One region of the Halomonas zincidurans B6 genome, then DNA from elsewhere that is predicted to be linked to it. Evidence: predicted binding sites of a transcription regulator. Region 1 holds the regulator's gene; the other holds the start of a gene.

Region 1 (7,836 bases):
TGGGCTTCACCTGCGTGGTCGATGAAAAGGGCCGGTTGGCCGGCGTCTACACCGACGGCGATCTGCGCCGCACCCTCGACCAGCATGGCGACCTGCGCGCGCTGCGGGTCGACGATGTAATGACCCGCGGCGGCAAACGGATTCGCGCCGACATTCTGGCGGCCGAGGCCGTCAGGCTCATGGAGGACAACCGGATCACTGCGCTGGCCGTGGTCGACGACGACGACCGCCCCATCGGCGCCATCCACATGCACGACCTGCTCGTCAGCGGCGTGGTCTGAGGAGACAGCGATGCCCCATCCCCCCCATTTGGTCGAGCGCGCTCGTCACATGCGGCTGCTGGCCTTCGATGTCGATGGCGTGATGACCGACGGTCAGCTGTACTTCCAGGCCGATGGCCAGGAAACCAAAGCCTTCAGTACCCAGGACGGCCAGGGCATCAAGCTGCTGCGTCGCACCGGGATCGAGGTGGCGATCATCACCGGTCGCGAGTCGCCGATGGTGGCTCGGCGTGCCGCGGCGCTGGGAATCGAACATGTCTTTCAAGGGCGTGACGACAAGTTGACCTTGCTGCGCGAATTACTCGACACGCTGGGCCTGGATTTCGAGCAGCTCGCCTATTGCGGCGACGACCTGCCTGATCTCGCCCCCATCCACTACGCGGGGCTCGGCATCAGCGTGCCCAATGCGCCAGACTACGTCCGTGAGCGGGCCGACTGGGTCACTCTGCGTGCCGGCGGCCACGGCGCCATACGCGAGATCTGCGATGGCCTGCTGCAGATGCGGGGCCACTGGACGGCGCTGCTCGACGCTTATCTCCACGGCCGGAACTGAACGATGCTCCAGCGTTTCTCGCGGCTTTCGCCCAAAGGGTGGCTGGCGCTCATCCTGCTCGCGCTGGGTGGGCTGCTGGCCTTGATCGAGCAACGCAACCTCATCTCGTTGCCCTCGCCCCCTTCCACGGGCGAGAGCGGCGAACCCGATTACTACCTGGAAGACGCCACGCTGACCCGCTTCGATGCGACCGGTACCGCCTATCAGCGACTCGAGACACCCCGGCTTACGCATACCCCCACCGATGACGTGACGCGGCTGCAAGCGCCCGACGCTCGGCTCGTCGACGACCGCGGCCGGGTCTGGCTCGCCAGCGCCGACACAGGTAGGCTGGGAGCCAACGCCAATCCGCTCAAGCTAAGCGGCAACGCCCAGCTCCAGGCGCCCGAACAGGGCTGGAAAATCAACAGCGAGGTCTTGATTTACGACGCCGAAACCGGTCATGCCTGGAGTGAAAGCGAGGCCGTGCTGCGCAAGTTTCAGCAACGCGTGCGCGGCGATCGTTTCGATGCCTGGCTGGACAGCGGACAAATGCAGCTCAACGGCAATGTACGCGGCTATCACCCGCCGATCGACGAGGAATCAGGATCATGATGCGCACCCTAATCGCTGCCCTAGGCCTGTCCGGTGCGGCGCTGCTCGCCACGCCGGCCCTGGCGCTGGAAGGCGATGCCAACCAGCCGATCAACATTGCCGCCGACCGCCTGAATCTCGACGACCGTGCCGGCACCGCCGTCTACACCGGTGACGTCGCCATGCAGCAGGGCAGCATGAAATTGACCGCTCAGCGTGTCGAGATCGAGCGCAACGACCAGGGCGAAGTGACTCTGGTGACCGCTACCGGCGGCACCGAGCGCGCCTATCTCGAACAGCGCCCGGCGCCCGACGATCCGCTGGTCAAGGGCTGGGGCGAGACGATCGTCTACTACGCCGGCGAGCGACGCGTCGAACTGATCAGCCAGGCCGAACTGCACCAGGCCAGCGACACTTTCAAGGGCGCCTATGTCGAGTACTTCCTCGATAGCCGTCAGGTCCAGGCGCGTTCCCAGGCCCAGGGAGCCGAGAACGAGCGCGTGCGCATGAGCCTGACACCGAAGTCGGCCGAACAATGACCCCGCCGGCCGAGATCAGTCCAGAGGCCAGCCCAGAGGAGAGCCCCGCGCGATGAAGACATTGTTCGCCCGGCATTTGGCCAAGAGCTACAAGAATCGCCGCGTGGTCCAGGACATCAGCCTATCGATCGGCCAGGGCAGCATCGTCGGCCTGCTCGGCCCCAACGGGGCCGGCAAGACGACCTCATTCTACATGATCGTCGGCCTGGTGCGCGCCGACGCCGGCGAGGTGGGCATCGACGACCAGGACCTCAGCCGCGCAGCGATGCATCACCGCGCCCGCGCCGGCATCGGCTACCTGCCTCAGGAAGCCTCGATCTTTCGCAAGCTGTCGGTCGCCGACAACATCATGGCGATCCTCGAGATGCGTCGCGACCTGGACAAGCCGGGACGCAAGCGCCAGCTCGAGCAACTGCTCGAGGAATTCCATATCACCCATATTCGCGACAACATGGGCATGAGCCTGTCCGGCGGCGAACGTCGCCGGGTAGAGATCGCCCGCTCACTGGCCACCGAGCCGGCGTTCATCCTGCTCGACGAGCCCTTCGCGGGGGTCGACCCGATTTCGGTCGGCGAAATCAAGTCGATCATCCGTCAATTGCGCGATCGGGGCATCGGCGTACTGATCACCGACCATAACGTGCGCGAGACGCTGGATATCTGCGACAACGCCTACATCGTCGGCGACGGCCAGATCATCGCCGAAGGCAACGCGGAAGCGATACTCGCCAGCAAGAAGGTCCGCGAGGTCTATCTGGGTAGCGAATTCCGCCTTTGAGCGCTCGCAGCACGATGGCGGCTGTCAAGCCCGCGCCTCCACGCAAGGTCTCGCCAAGCTGTATTAGCCCGCATGATGGCATGGTTATTGCTTTTACACTTGCAAGGCCTCACCGAGCAGGATAACGTGTCGTGAAATCCTCTCAGTGAAGTCACGCTTGTCATGGCAATGAAACCCACGTTGCAGCTTCGGGTCGGCACCCAGCTGACCATGACGCCTCAGTTGCAGCAGGCCATCCAGCTACTGCAGCTGTCGACGCTGGATCTACGCCAGGAGATCCAGCAGGCGCTGGAATCCAACCCCATGCTCGAGATGGAGGATGATTTCGGGGAAGCCGACGTCGGCGAAGCGCTCGACGACGACTGGGCCAGCGACATCCCTGAGGAACTCGCCCTGGACAGCGAGTGGTCGGACACCTACCAGGATCTGGCCCCCGGCGCCGGACGCAGCGAAGACGCTCCCGACTTCGAGCGCAACACCGCCGATCAGAGCCTGCAGGATCACCTTCGCTGGCAGCTCGACATGACCGGGCTCGACAGTCGCGAACATGCGATCGCCGACTGTCTCATCGATGCAGTCAACCTCGACGGCTATCTCGACGGTCAGCTCGACGAATTGACGGAAGGCCTGCGCAGCCAGGGGCTTTCCGGACTCAAGGCCGCCGAGGTCGAGCAGATTCTGCATCGTCTTCAACAGTTCGACCCCACCGGTGTATTCGCCCGCGACCTGCGCGAGTGTCTGCTGCTGCAACTGGCTACGCTGGCCGACGATACGCCGCTGCTGCCCCAGGCCAAGCGCCTGGTACGCCAGTTTCTCGACGCGCTGGCCAATGATGACCGCAAGTTGCTCAAGCGTCGGCTGCGTCTCGACGATGCCCAGCTCGATGCGGTGATCGCCCTGATCCGCGCCCTCGATCCACGCCCCGGCCAAGCCTTCGACGCCAGTGGCGAGGATTACGTGATCCCCGACCTGGTGGCTCGCCATACTCGCGAGGGCTGGCGTATCGAGCTCAATCCCGAGGCGCTACCGCGATTGCGCGTCCAGCCCGACTATGCCGCCTTGATCAAGCGCGCCGACAAGAGCGACGACAACACCTTCATGAAGCAGCACCTTCAGGAGGCGCGCTGGTTGATCAAGAGTCTGTCGAGTCGCAACGACACCCTGCTCAAGGTCGGTCGCGAGATCATGATCCGCCAGTTCGACTTCCTCGAGCGTGGCGAGGAGGCCATGAAACCGCTGGTGCTCGCCGACATCGCCCAGACCGTGGAGATGCACGAATCGACCATCTCGCGGGTCACCACACAGAAGTTCATTCATACCCCGCGCGGCGTCTTCGAACTCAAGTACTTCTTCTCGAGCCATGTCGGCGGCGGCAGCGAAGGCGATGCGCACTCCAGCACCGCGATACGCGCACGCCTGAAGAAGCTGATCGGCGACGAGCCGCCGCGCAAGCCACTTTCCGACAGCAAGCTGGTCGAGCTGCTCGCCGCCGATGGCATCGCGGTGGCGCGACGCACCGTCGCCAAGTATCGCGAAGCGCTGGGCATCCCCTCCTCCGGTGAACGCAGACGCCTCGCCTGAGGCTCCTTCAGACATATGCAGCTCTCTCCCCGGCACAAGGAAAGTGCCGCGCCCTATCGCATCGAAACGTCGATTCACATGTCTTCCCGCTCTCGACAAGCGACGTTTGCGGCCACCATCCCGCGAGGGGTTTGCTAAGCTGCAAAAAGGGTTACAATCGGCCATCACTCGTCGAAAAGGAACGTGCCATGCAAGCCAACATCACCGGCCATCACGTCGAACTGACGGATGCATTGCGTGACTACGTCAACGAAAAGTTGGCGCGGCTGGAACGCCACTACGACAACATCACCACCGTGCAGGTAACGCTCTCGATCGAGAAGGAACGCCATCAGGCGGCCTGCACGCTTCACGCAGCGGGTGCTGACTTGCATGCCGAAGCCGAGAACGGCGACATGTACGCCGCCATCGATGCCCTGGCCGACAAGCTCGACCGCCAACTCGTCAAACACAAGGAAAAGGCCCAGGCCCGCGCGCAAGGCGCCGGCGCCCGCTGACTCCCCATCATGTCACTGGAAACCATACTGCCCCCCGAACGCACTCTGTTTGCCGTGCCCGGGGGGAGCAAGAAGCGCGTGCTTGAGTTCTTCAGCACCTTCATCGCCCAGAACACCCCTAGCCTGGACAGCCAGGAGGTGTTCAGCCGGCTGATCGGTCGTGAACGGCTGGGGAGTACCGGCATCGGCAATGGCGTGGCCATTCCCCATGCGCGCAATCCCCATTGCAAGGCGCCGGTAGCCGGCTTTATCAAGCTACAGGAGCCGATCGATTTCGATGCAGTCGATGGCGAACCGGTCGACCTGCTGTTCGTGCTGCTGGTACCCGAAGAGGCCGACGACACCCACCTGGCGCTACTCGCCCAGGTCGCCGGCATCATGAACGACGCCGACACCCGCAACCGGCTGCGCCACAGTGCCAGCCAGCGTGAACTGCACGAAACGCTCATCGATGCCATCCATGCCCTCGATGGCGGCGCCGGTAGCGCGCCGCGGCAGGCCAGGTAGCCTGAAGGCTGCGCTTTAATTCGCCCCGGCCTATTCAATTCGGGTCTGGTATGCCCAGCGTCATACGACCGCCTCGTGACTCATCGTGACAAGGGAGCCGCCCCATGCAACTCGTGATCATCAGTGGCCGCTCCGGATCCGGCAAGTCGATCGCCCTCCAGGCACTCGAGGACCTGGGCTTCTATGCCATCGACAACCTGCCGGCGATGCTCCTCGATGCGCTGATCGATGAGCTCCAGCAGGCCGACAGCAAGCGCGCCAGCGTCGCGGTCAGCATTGATGCGCGCAACTTGCCCACGGCCCTCGAGCGCTTTCCCGCGCAGCTCGAGGCCGTGCGCCAGCGCGGCATCGATTGCCAGGTGGTCTATCTGACCGCCGAGGACAAGATCCTGCTCGAGCGCTACTCGGCGACCCGCCGCCGCCATCCGCTGACCCGTAATAGCCAGATGACCCTGGCCGAGGCGATCGAGTCCGAGGAGAAGGCACTGGCGGACATCCGGGATCTGGCCGACCTGGTGATGGATACCTCGCAGCTCTCGGTCCACGACCTGCGCGGACGCATCGCCGAGCAGGTCGCCCACCATACCAGCGAACAGCTCACGCTGACCTTCGAATCGTTCGGCTTCAAGCGCGGCGTGCCGCTCGATGCCGATACCGTCTTCGACGCCCGCTGCCTGCCCAATCCCTACTGGGATCCGCGGCTGCGCCCGTTCAATGGCCGAGATGCCGAGATCGTGACCTTTCTCGAGGATTATCCGGATGTCGGCGCCATGGCCGACGATATCCGCGACTGGCTCGAACGCTGGTTGCCCGCCTACCGCGCCAGCAACCGCAGTTATCTGACGGTGGCGATCGGCTGCACCGGCGGCCAGCATCGTTCAGTGTATCTGACCGAACGTCTGGCGCAGCACTTTACCGGCCGTTACCGGGTGCGAATTCGTCATCGGGAATTGGGCATCCACGCCGCCGTGGGAGCCGCCGATGCCACAGCGTGAGCTGACGCTGATCAACAAGCGCGGCCTGCATGCCCGTGCCGCGACCAGGCTGGTCCAGTGCTGTCAGGGTTACGACGCCAGCGTTACCGTTCATCATCAGGGTCGCAGCGGCGATGCCGCCAACATCATGTCGTTGCTGATGCTCGCCGCGCCCTGTGGCAGCCGGCTGACCATCAAAGCCGAGGGCCCGCAGGCCAGCCAGGCGCTCGATGCGCTCGAGGCGTTGCTCGCGGCACGTTTCGAAGAGGATCTGTAAGCGTCCATCGGCGAACGTGCGACCGCGCGACGGATCGTTGCCCTTCGAGCCCGGCCACGATGTTAGAATGACGCCGCCCACCGCGGGGCGATCAAGGACGCCGACTGCCATGAGCCAGAATCCAAGCCGACTACAGCCTCGCCTCGATCGGCTCAACGCAGCCTTGGAAAACGGCGCCCTGGATCAGGTCCGACGCATGCTCAACCGCGGCCTGGCACCGGTCGACGTGGCTCATCTGCTCGAATCGACCCCGCCGCGCGAGCGCGAGGTGCTCTGGGCACTGGTCGACCCCGAGTTGCAGGGCGACGTCCTGCAATATCTCAACGATGATATCCAGACGGTGTTTCTCAGCCGCATGGACACCCAGCAGCTGGTCTCGGCCACCGAGCGGCTCGACGTCGACGACCTGGCCGATCTGCTGCAGCGCCTGCCCAACACCGTCACTCTCGAAGTGCTGGCCTCGATGGAGGCGCAGGAACGCCAGCGTCTGGAGACCGTCCTCGCCTATCCCGAGGACACCGCCGGCGGGCTGATGAACACCGATGCGCTGACGATCCGCCCGGATATCACGCTCGACGTGGTTTTGCGCTATCTGCGTCGTCATGAGCGCCTGCCGGACACCACCGACACGCTGTTGGTGGTGACCCGCGACGACAAGCTGATCGGCAGCCTGCCGATCAATCGCCTGCTGGTTTCCGATCCGTCGATGCTGGTCCGCGAAGTGATGGATACCGACATGGTCAGCATCGCAGCAATGACCGACGAGAGCGACGTCGCCAAGCTATTCGAGAAGTTCGATCTGGTGTCGGCGCCGGTGGTGGGCACCGATGGCCATCTGCTGGGCCGGATCACCATCGACGACGTGGTCGACGTGATTCGCGAGAACGCCGAGCATCAGGTGATGAGCATGGCAGGTCTCGACGACGACGAGGACACCTTCGCCCCGGTCTGGCGGACCAGTCGGCGACGGGCGGTCTGGCTGGGCGTCAACCTGATTACCGCGTTCATGGCGGCGGCGGTGATCGGGCTGTTCGAAGGCACCATCCAGCGTGTCACCGCGCTGGCGGTATTGATGCCGATCGTCGCCAGCATGGGCGGCATCGCCGGTTCCCAGACGTTGACGGTGTTGATCCGCGGCATCGCTCTCGGCCATGTCTCGGGCAGCAACGTACGCTGGCTGCTCAGCCGCGAGCTGATCGTCAGCGTGCTCAACGGCCTGCTCTGGGCGCTGGTGATCGCCGCCATCGCCGTGGTCTGGTTCGACGATCTGACGCTG
Region 2 (7,836 bases), 900 kb from region 1:
CCGCCGTGTCCGGGCAATATCATGGTCTCGAACCCGGTCTGGGTGGACAGCGAGAGTGGCTGGCGCAGGACGATCACGCGCTGGGCCGAGCGGCGTGACGGCGCGGCGTTGATGAATCTCGCGATCATGCTCGACGCGCATGGCGTGGCCGGCGACATCCGCTTGCTGGGACGTCTGCGCGAGCATCTCTTCGCCAGCTGTTCGCACGATGAGCTGCTGTTGTCTTACCTTGCCCGGGCCGCGCTGCATTTTGCCGCACCATTGACCCTGTTCGGTACGCTCAAGAAGCCCCGGCACGGCATCGACATCAAGAAGGGTGGGATCTTCCCGATCGTGCACGGCGTGCGCACCCTGGCACTGGAATGCCGCATCACCGCGACCTCGACCCTGGGCCGGCTGGAGGCACTCGCCGATCAGGGGCGGCTGGAAGCGGACTTTGCCGCTGATCTCGGCGAGGCGCTGGCGCTGTTCACCGAACTGCGCCTCAAGCAGCAACTGGCCCAGCTCAACGGTCGGCAGAACAGCGACGAACCCAATCTGGTCGTGGTCCAGACCCTGTCGTCGCTGGAGCGCGACCTGCTGCGCGAGGCGCTGCATATCGTCAAGGATTTCCAGCAACGCCTGACCCACCGTTTCCATCTCGAATACTGACGAGGGCTGCAATGATACGTTCGCTACGGCGTGTGGCCGACCGCCGCCGTCAAGCCGATGGCCGCTATGGTTGGTTGTTCAATCCCTACACCGGCGAGGAGCTGGTGGCCATCGATTGCGAAACCACCGGTCTTGACACCAAGACCGCCGAATTGGTCTCGATCGCCGCGGTGCGCATCAAGGGCGAGCGGGTGCTGACCAGCGATTCGCTGGACCTGCGTCTCCAGCCACCGGCCAGCCTGAGCGGCGATTCGATCAAGATCCATCGCCTGCGCGGAGTCGATCTGAACGATGGCGAGGCGCTCTATGATGCGTTGGAGACATTCCTCGATTTCGTCGGCAATCGTCCGCTGCTGGGCTGGTGCATCGATTACGACCTGGCGGTGATCAACCGTCACCTGCGGCCGCTGTTCGGCTTCGACCTGCCCAACGTGTGCCTCGACATGGCTCAGGTCTACCTGCGCGAGATGCGTCGGACGCGACCGCACCTGGAACCGACGGTGGACTTCGAGACGCTCGCCAGGGCGCTCAACGTGCCGGTGATGGGACGCCATACCGCGCTTGGCGATGCCGTGACCACGGCGCTGATGTTCGTTCGTTTGAAGAAGGGCGCGCTGGCGGCGGGCTAGGCGGTAACGGCATCGCAAGTCGCCGGGCACGGTGATAGCATAGGCGCGCCTTCATATCCCTGCGTGTCGTTCGCCCCATGCAAGCATCTACCGGTACCCAGAAACGCGAGTTCAACAAGCTCCAGAAACGCCTGCGTCGCCAAGTCGGCAACGCGATCATCGACTATGCGATGATCCAGGACGGCGACAAGGTGATGGTCTGCCTGTCCGGGGGCAAGGACTCCTACACCTTGCTCGAGATCCTGCGCAACCTGCAGCGCAACGCGCCGATCGACTTCGAGCTGGTGGCGGTCAATCTCGACCAGAAACAACCCGGCTTCCCGGAGCATGTGCTGCCCGAGTACCTGAGCGGCATCGGCGTCGACTATCATATTCTCGAGCGTGATACCTATTCGGTGGTCAAGGAGAAGACCCCCGCGGGCAAGACCACCTGTGCGCTATGCTCGCGGCTGCGGCGCGGTTCGCTGTACGGCTACGCCGAGGAGATCGGTGCGACCAAGGTGGCGCTGGGTCATCATCGCGAGGATATCCTCGAGACGCTGTTCCTCAACATGTTCTATGGCGGTTCGCTCAAGTCGATGCCGCCCAAGCTGCTCTCCGACGACGGCAAGAACCTCGTCATCCGCCCGCTGGCCTACTGCCGCGAGGCGGACATCGCCGAGTTCGCGCGGCTGATGGCGTTTCCGATCATTCCCTGCAACCTGTGCGGCTCGCAGCCCAACCTGCAGCGCCAGGTGATCAAGGAGATGCTCGCCGACTGGGAGCACAAGCACCCCGGACGACTGGAGACGATGTTCAAGGCGGTCACCAACGTCGCGCCGTCGCAACTCGCCGATCGCGAGTTGTTCGATTTCGAAGGGCTCGAGGACAAGCAGCGACGCATGAACGCGGGGCGCATCGCGGCCTTCGACCTGCTGGCCCGGGAGGCCTGAGTGTTTCACGTCGCGCTCATGACAACGGCCCGCCGCGGATGGTCTTCTCGATACCGCCCATGATGGTCGAGCCATCCTCGGTGGCGAGCGCGGCGTACCAGGCCTGGGTGGCCGCCGGATTCGCGCCGTGGGTGGTCTCGGCGCGCTTGCGGGCACGGCTGACGATCTCGCCGACCCGCGCGACCCGCGCCGCGTCGTAGGCCTTGAGCGCGGCAGCAATGTCGCCCTCGGCGTTTTCCAGCACCCGCGCCAGCACCCAGCCGTCCTCCATGGCCTGGCAGCCGCCCTGGCCCAGGTCGGGGGCCATGCCATGCGCGGCGTCGCCGATGATCGCCGTGCGCTGACCGACCAGCCGATCCAGCGGCTCGATGTCATGGATCTCGACGCGGGCCATCTGCGCCGGGTCGAAGCGCTCGATCAGCCGCTGCACCGGGGCCGCCCAGCCGGTGAAATGTTCGCGCAACTCGTCGCGATAGCGCGTCGGATCGCTGGCGGTGCCGGCCGGCAGCGGCACGTCGAAGAAGCAGTAGAATTCGGGGCTGGCGGCGTCGCCGCTCATCGGCATCAGCGACACCCGCTGATGCTCGCCGACGTACTGCACCCAGTGATCGAGTGGCGCCAGGTCCGTGCTGGCCGGCACGCGCACGTTCCAGTTGACGTAACCGCAGTAACGCCGCGCCACGCTGTGGCCAAGCACCTTTTCGCGCAGCCGCGAATGGGTGCCGTCGGCGATCACCAGCAGATCGGCGGTTTGCCGGCTGCCATCGTCGAAATGCGCGGTGATGCCCTCGGCGTCGTTGTCGAAATCGCTGCATGTCACTCCCAGGCGCACATTGCGCTCGCCCACCGCCTCGAGCAGCAGGCGCTGCAGCTCGGCGCGGGCGATCGGGCAGGCGCGCTGGCCGACCGCCTCGTAAAGGGGGGCGAGGCTGAATTCGCTGAGCAGCTCGCCGTCCTGGGTGGCGTAGCGCATATGCCGCATGTTGCCGCTGACGCGTTCGACGGCCTCGCCGAGGCCCAGCCGCTCGAGTACCTTGACGCCGTTGGACCACACCGAGATCGCCGCCCCCACCGGCCGTAGCTCGCTGACCCGGTCGACCACGCTGACCCGGTGACCGGCCTGTTGCAGCGCCAGTGCCGCGGTCAGCCCGCCCATGCCGGCGCCGATGACGAGGAGGTTCAAAGCGGCCATGATGCATTCCGTGGTTGTCGTTGGCGGGTGATCGGGTCCGAATTTCGATTTGACCGATCGTTCAGCTTTCCATGCTAAGCGATCTCTCGAGGCGTCTGCAAAGCGCCTGGCATGTCGTGTCGCGGCTCGCAGACAGTCATGTCGATCTTCCGATTGGAGGAATCTGCGTACCATGGACACCCCAGCGGCAGAATAAAGCGATTACCGGGAGGAATATGACTATTTACCGGCAGCGGGGCTATCGGCGGGTTGCGCCGCAGATGCTCAGCGAGGCCTTGGCGTCAGCGGATGATGCGCTGCTGTATATCGACGGCCTGGGGCCGCTGGAAAAACTCGGCGAGGCGCGCCATGGGCGCCTGCTGCTGGCGCATGGGGCGGGCGCCGGGCAGGATGCCGCGTTCATGCGCCAGCTGCGCCAGGCCCTGGCGGACGAAGGCGTGCAGACCCTGGCATTGGAGTTCGCCTACATGCAGCGCATGCGCGAGGAGCAGCGTCGCCGGCCGCCACCGCGTGCCGAGCGGTTGGTCGAGGAGCTGCGCCGTTGGCGCGAGGCGCTCGATGTCGCGGGGCTGGCGCCGGCCTGGCTGGGCGGCAAGTCGCTGGGCGGGCGGGTCGCCAGTCTGCTCGCCGCCGAGGACGGCGCGCCCGGGCTGATCCTGTGCAGCTATCCCTTTCATCCGCCGGGCAAGCCCGAGCGCACGCGGCTGGCGCACTGGCCGACGTTGCGCTGTCCGACGCTGGTCCTGCAGGGCACGCGCGACCCATTCGGTAGCCAGGAGGAGGTCGCCGGTTATACACTGCCGAGCGGCGCCGAGGTGCATTTTCTCGCCGACGGCGAGCATGACTGGCGGCCGCGCCGCGCCACCGGGCGCAGTCAGCAATCGCTGATCGACGAGGCCGCGGCGGTCGCCGCCCGCTGGATGGCCAAGACGCGGTGAGACGTGCTTCAAGCACCGGGACGCTGTCGAAAAGGCGTTGACATTCCGACGTTGCCCGGTAGAATGCAGCGCCACGTGACCGGGTGGTTAGCTCAGTTGGGAGAGCACCAGCCTTACAAGCTGGGGGTCACTGGTTCGAACCCAGTACCACCCACCAAATCACGTTGCGAAGACATGCGGACCGGTAGTTCAGTCGGTTAGAATGCCGGCCTGTCACGCCGGAGGTCGCGGGTTCGAGTCCCGTCCGGTCCGCCATTCTTCGTGCCGATTTCGCCTGGCGATTTCGGATTGACCAGGCAGCTGCGTGTTGACGGCGGTGACAGCCCGATGCGTTGAAAATGGACCGGTAGTTCAGTCGGTTAGAATGCCGGCCTGTCACGCCGGAGGTCGCGGGTTCGAGTCCCGTCCGGTCCGCCATGTCTGTCGAGATTCTGCTACAGGTTCTCTACTAGTAGATTCTCTAGTAGCCCCGCTAACTTGTGTAGCGCATTCGATGGGTGATTAGCTCAGTTGGTTAGAGCACCAGCTTCACATGCTGGGGGTCACTGGTTCGAGTCCAGTATCACCCACCACGCGGATATAATGCGGACCGGTAGTTCAGTCGGTTAGAATGCCGGCCTGTCACGCCGGAGGTCGCGGGTTCGAGTCCCGTCCGGTCCGCCATTTCCCTCCCTGCACCATTCGCCGCCTCGCATTGCCGGGCAGGCCCCACGCGTCCAGCCTGTCTTCCGTCTTCCGTCTTCCGTCTTCCGTCTTTGGCCTTGGTCGCGATTGTTTCCATGCGGCGATTCGCTACACTGTTCATACAGTTGTTTGAATCTTGCCGAGGAACCTCCGTGACCGCTTATCCGCACCTGTTCCAGCCGTTGCAGCTGGGCTCGATCACCTTGCCGAATCGCGTCCTGATGGGCTCCATGCACACCAATCTCGAGGAAGCGCCGGACGGGTTTGCGCGGCTGGCGGCGTTCTATGCCGAGCGCACGCGCGCCGGCGTGGGGCTGATCGTTACCGGCGGGATCGCACCCAACGCCGAAGGGGCGGTGTTTCACGGCGCGGCCAAGCTGACCAGCACCGCAGAAGCCGATCGGCACCGTGTCGTCACCACGGCGGTTCACGAGGCGGGCGGGCGCATCTGCCTGCAGATCCTGCACGCTGGACGCTACGCCTATTCCCCCGATCTGGTGGCGCCTTCGGCGATTCAGGCGCCGATCAACCCTTACCCGCCGCGCGCGCTCGATGGCGACGAAATCGAGCGGACGATCGCCGATTACGTCGAGTGCGCGCGGCTGGCCGGCGAGGCCGGCTACGACGGCGTCGAAGTGATGGGCTCCGAGGGCTATCTGATCAACCAGTTCGTCTGCGCGCGCACCAATCGGCGCGACGATGAATGGGGCGGGCCGTTCGAGAACCGCATGCGCTTTGCAGTGGCGATCGTCGAGCGCATCCGCGAGGCGCTGGGCGAGGCGTTTCTGATCATCTTCCGGCTGTCGATGATCGACCTGGTCGAGGAGGGCAGCACCTGGCAGGAGGTGGTCGCGCTGGGGCGCGCCGTCGAGGCCGCCGGGGCGGGCCTGATCAATACCGGCATCGGCTGGCACGAGGCGCGGGTGCCGACCATCGTCACCAGCGTGCCGCGGGCAGTGTTCAGCGAACTGACCCGGCGCATGAAGGCCGAGCTCAAGGTGCCGTTGATCACCACCAACCGCATCAACATGCCCGAGATCGCCGAGCGGGTGCTGGCCGACGGCCACGCCGACATGGTCTCGATGGCCCGGCCGTTCCTTGCCGATCCGCAGTGGGTGAGCAAGGCGCGCGCCGGCGACAGCGCGGCGATCAATACCTGCATCGCCTGCAACCAGGCGTGCCTGGACCATACCTTCCAGGGCAGGCTGACTTCGTGCCTGGTCAATCCGCGCGCCTGTCACGAGACCGAGCTGACGATCGCGCCGGCCGATACGCCCAAGTCGGTGGCGGTGGTTGGTGCCGGGCCGGCGGGGCTGGCCAGCGCAGTGACCGCGGCCCAGCGCGGCCACCGGGTGGTGCTGTTCGAGCGCCAGGCCGACATCGGCGGCCAGTTCAACTTCGCCCGCCTGATTCCCGGCAAGGAGGAGTTCGCCGAGACGCTGCGCTACTACCGCGAGATGCTCGAACGTCATGGCGTCGATGTGCGTCTCGGAACCGCCGCGGATATCGAATCGCTGCGCGGCTTCGACGCGGTGATCCTGGCCAGCGGGGTGCGTCCGCGCGCGCTCGAGCTGCCCGGCAGCGATCATCCCAGCGTCATCGACTACCCGACGGCGATCCGTCATCCCGAGCGGGTCGGGCGGCGGGTGGCGATCGTCGGCGCCGGCGGCATCGGCTTCGACGTCGCCGAGCTGTTGAGTCATGCGGGGCATCCGGCGCTCGACCCCGCCGCCTGGTGCGCCGAATGGGGGGTCGACCTGACGGTCGACGGGCCCGGCGGTCTCAAGCCGTCGGCGGCGGTGGCGTCGCCGCGCCAGATCCATCTGCTGCAGCGCAAGACCTCGAAGCCGGGCAAGGGGCTGGGCACCACCACCGGCTGGGTGCATCGCGCCGCGTTGCGCCATCGCGGGGTGGAAAGCTGGGCGGGCTGCGAGTATCTGGGTATCGACGACGCCGGGCTGACGCTGCGCGTCGACGGCGAGCGGCGGCGCCTGGCGGTCGACAGCATCGTGATCTGCGCCGGTCAGGAGTCGGTGATCGAACTGCTCGAGCCACTGCGCGCCGCCGGGGTGGCGGTGCAGGTGATCGGCGGTGCCGAGAAGGCCGCCGAGCTGGATGCCAAGCGGGCCATCGATCAGGGCACCCGGGTGGCCGCGGCGCTCTAGCGCGGCGGCTCGCGTGCAGCGCGCACAGTGGTAGACTCATGTAGCGTGTTACCCACGCGACGCCGGGCCGCGATGGCACCCAGTCGTGGCTTGCAACCATAACAGCCCTCAAAGGAAGCCGACATGCCCGCCGATTGCTCTCCACGCTTCGTGGCCAGCGACAATACCTCTGGCATCTGCCCTGAGGCGCTGGAGTACCTGCTCAAGGCCAACGCCTGCGATGATCTCGCCTACGGCAACGACAGCTGGACCCAGCGTGCCGCGGATCGCTTTCGCAGCTTCTTCGACTATGACTGCGAGGTGTTCTTCGTCTTCAACGGCACCGCCGCCAACTCGCTGTCGCTGGCGGCCATGGGCCAGAGCTATCACAGCGTGATCTGCCATGAGCTGGCACATATCGAGACCGATGAGTGCGGCGGTCCGGAATTCTTTTCCAACGGCTCCAAGCTGCTGACCGCCAGCGGCGCTGACGGCAAGCTCACTCCCCAAGGCATCGAGCGGCTGGTCACCAAGCGTAGCGACATCCACTATCCCAAGCCGCGGGTGGTCTCGATCACCCAGGCCACCGAGGTGGGAACGGTCTATACCCGCGAGGAACTGCTCGGTATCCGGGCGATGGCCGACAAGTACGATCTGCGGCTGCAC

The links. Region 1 encodes sigma-54, which starts transcription at its own class of promoters, with help from an activator protein. Its sites were predicted from a motif close to TGGCACNNNNNTTGCTNT; they were not measured.
Region 2: the regulator sigma-54 is predicted to act here: its motif matches at 3,499-3,516, upstream of hpxO (FAD-dependent urate hydroxylase HpxO).

What each region holds. Positions count from the first base shown of each region.
Region 1 covers NZ_JNCK01000001.1:1,033,998-1,041,833, reverse strand. The annotation lists gene HALZIN_RS0104910 (KpsF/GutQ family sugar-phosphate isomerase) at 1-281, shown strand, start outside; gene HALZIN_RS0104905 (KdsC family phosphatase) at 292-834, shown strand; gene lptC (LPS export ABC transporter periplasmic protein LptC) at 838-1,428, shown strand; gene lptA (lipopolysaccharide transport periplasmic protein LptA) at 1,425-1,946, shown strand; gene lptB (LPS export ABC transporter ATP-binding protein) at 1,999-2,724, shown strand; gene HALZIN_RS0104885 (RNA polymerase factor sigma-54) at 2,887-4,305, shown strand; gene hpf (ribosome hibernation-promoting factor, HPF/YfiA family) at 4,494-4,802, shown strand; gene ptsN (PTS IIA-like nitrogen regulatory protein PtsN) at 4,812-5,309, shown strand; gene rapZ (RNase adapter RapZ) at 5,414-6,304, shown strand; gene HALZIN_RS0104865 (HPr family phosphocarrier protein) at 6,291-6,560, shown strand; gene mgtE (magnesium transporter) at 6,670-7,836, shown strand, end outside.
Region 2 covers NZ_JNCK01000001.1:131,186-139,021, forward strand. The annotation lists gene HALZIN_RS0100680 (DUF294 nucleotidyltransferase-like domain-containing protein) at 1-651, shown strand, start outside; gene HALZIN_RS0100685 (3'-5' exonuclease) at 663-1,280, shown strand; gene ttcA (tRNA 2-thiocytidine(32) synthetase TtcA) at 1,358-2,212, shown strand; gene hpxO (FAD-dependent urate hydroxylase HpxO) at 2,229-3,404, opposite strand; gene HALZIN_RS0100700 (alpha/beta family hydrolase) at 3,620-4,342, shown strand; tRNA gene HALZIN_RS0100705 (tRNA-Val) at 4,424-4,499, shown strand; tRNA gene HALZIN_RS0100710 (tRNA-Asp) at 4,521-4,597, shown strand; tRNA gene HALZIN_RS0100715 (tRNA-Asp) at 4,683-4,759, shown strand; tRNA gene HALZIN_RS0100720 (tRNA-Val) at 4,838-4,914, shown strand; tRNA gene HALZIN_RS0100725 (tRNA-Asp) at 4,929-5,005, shown strand; gene HALZIN_RS0100730 (FAD-dependent oxidoreductase) at 5,122-7,191, shown strand; gene HALZIN_RS0100735 (threonine aldolase family protein) at 7,315-7,836, shown strand, end outside.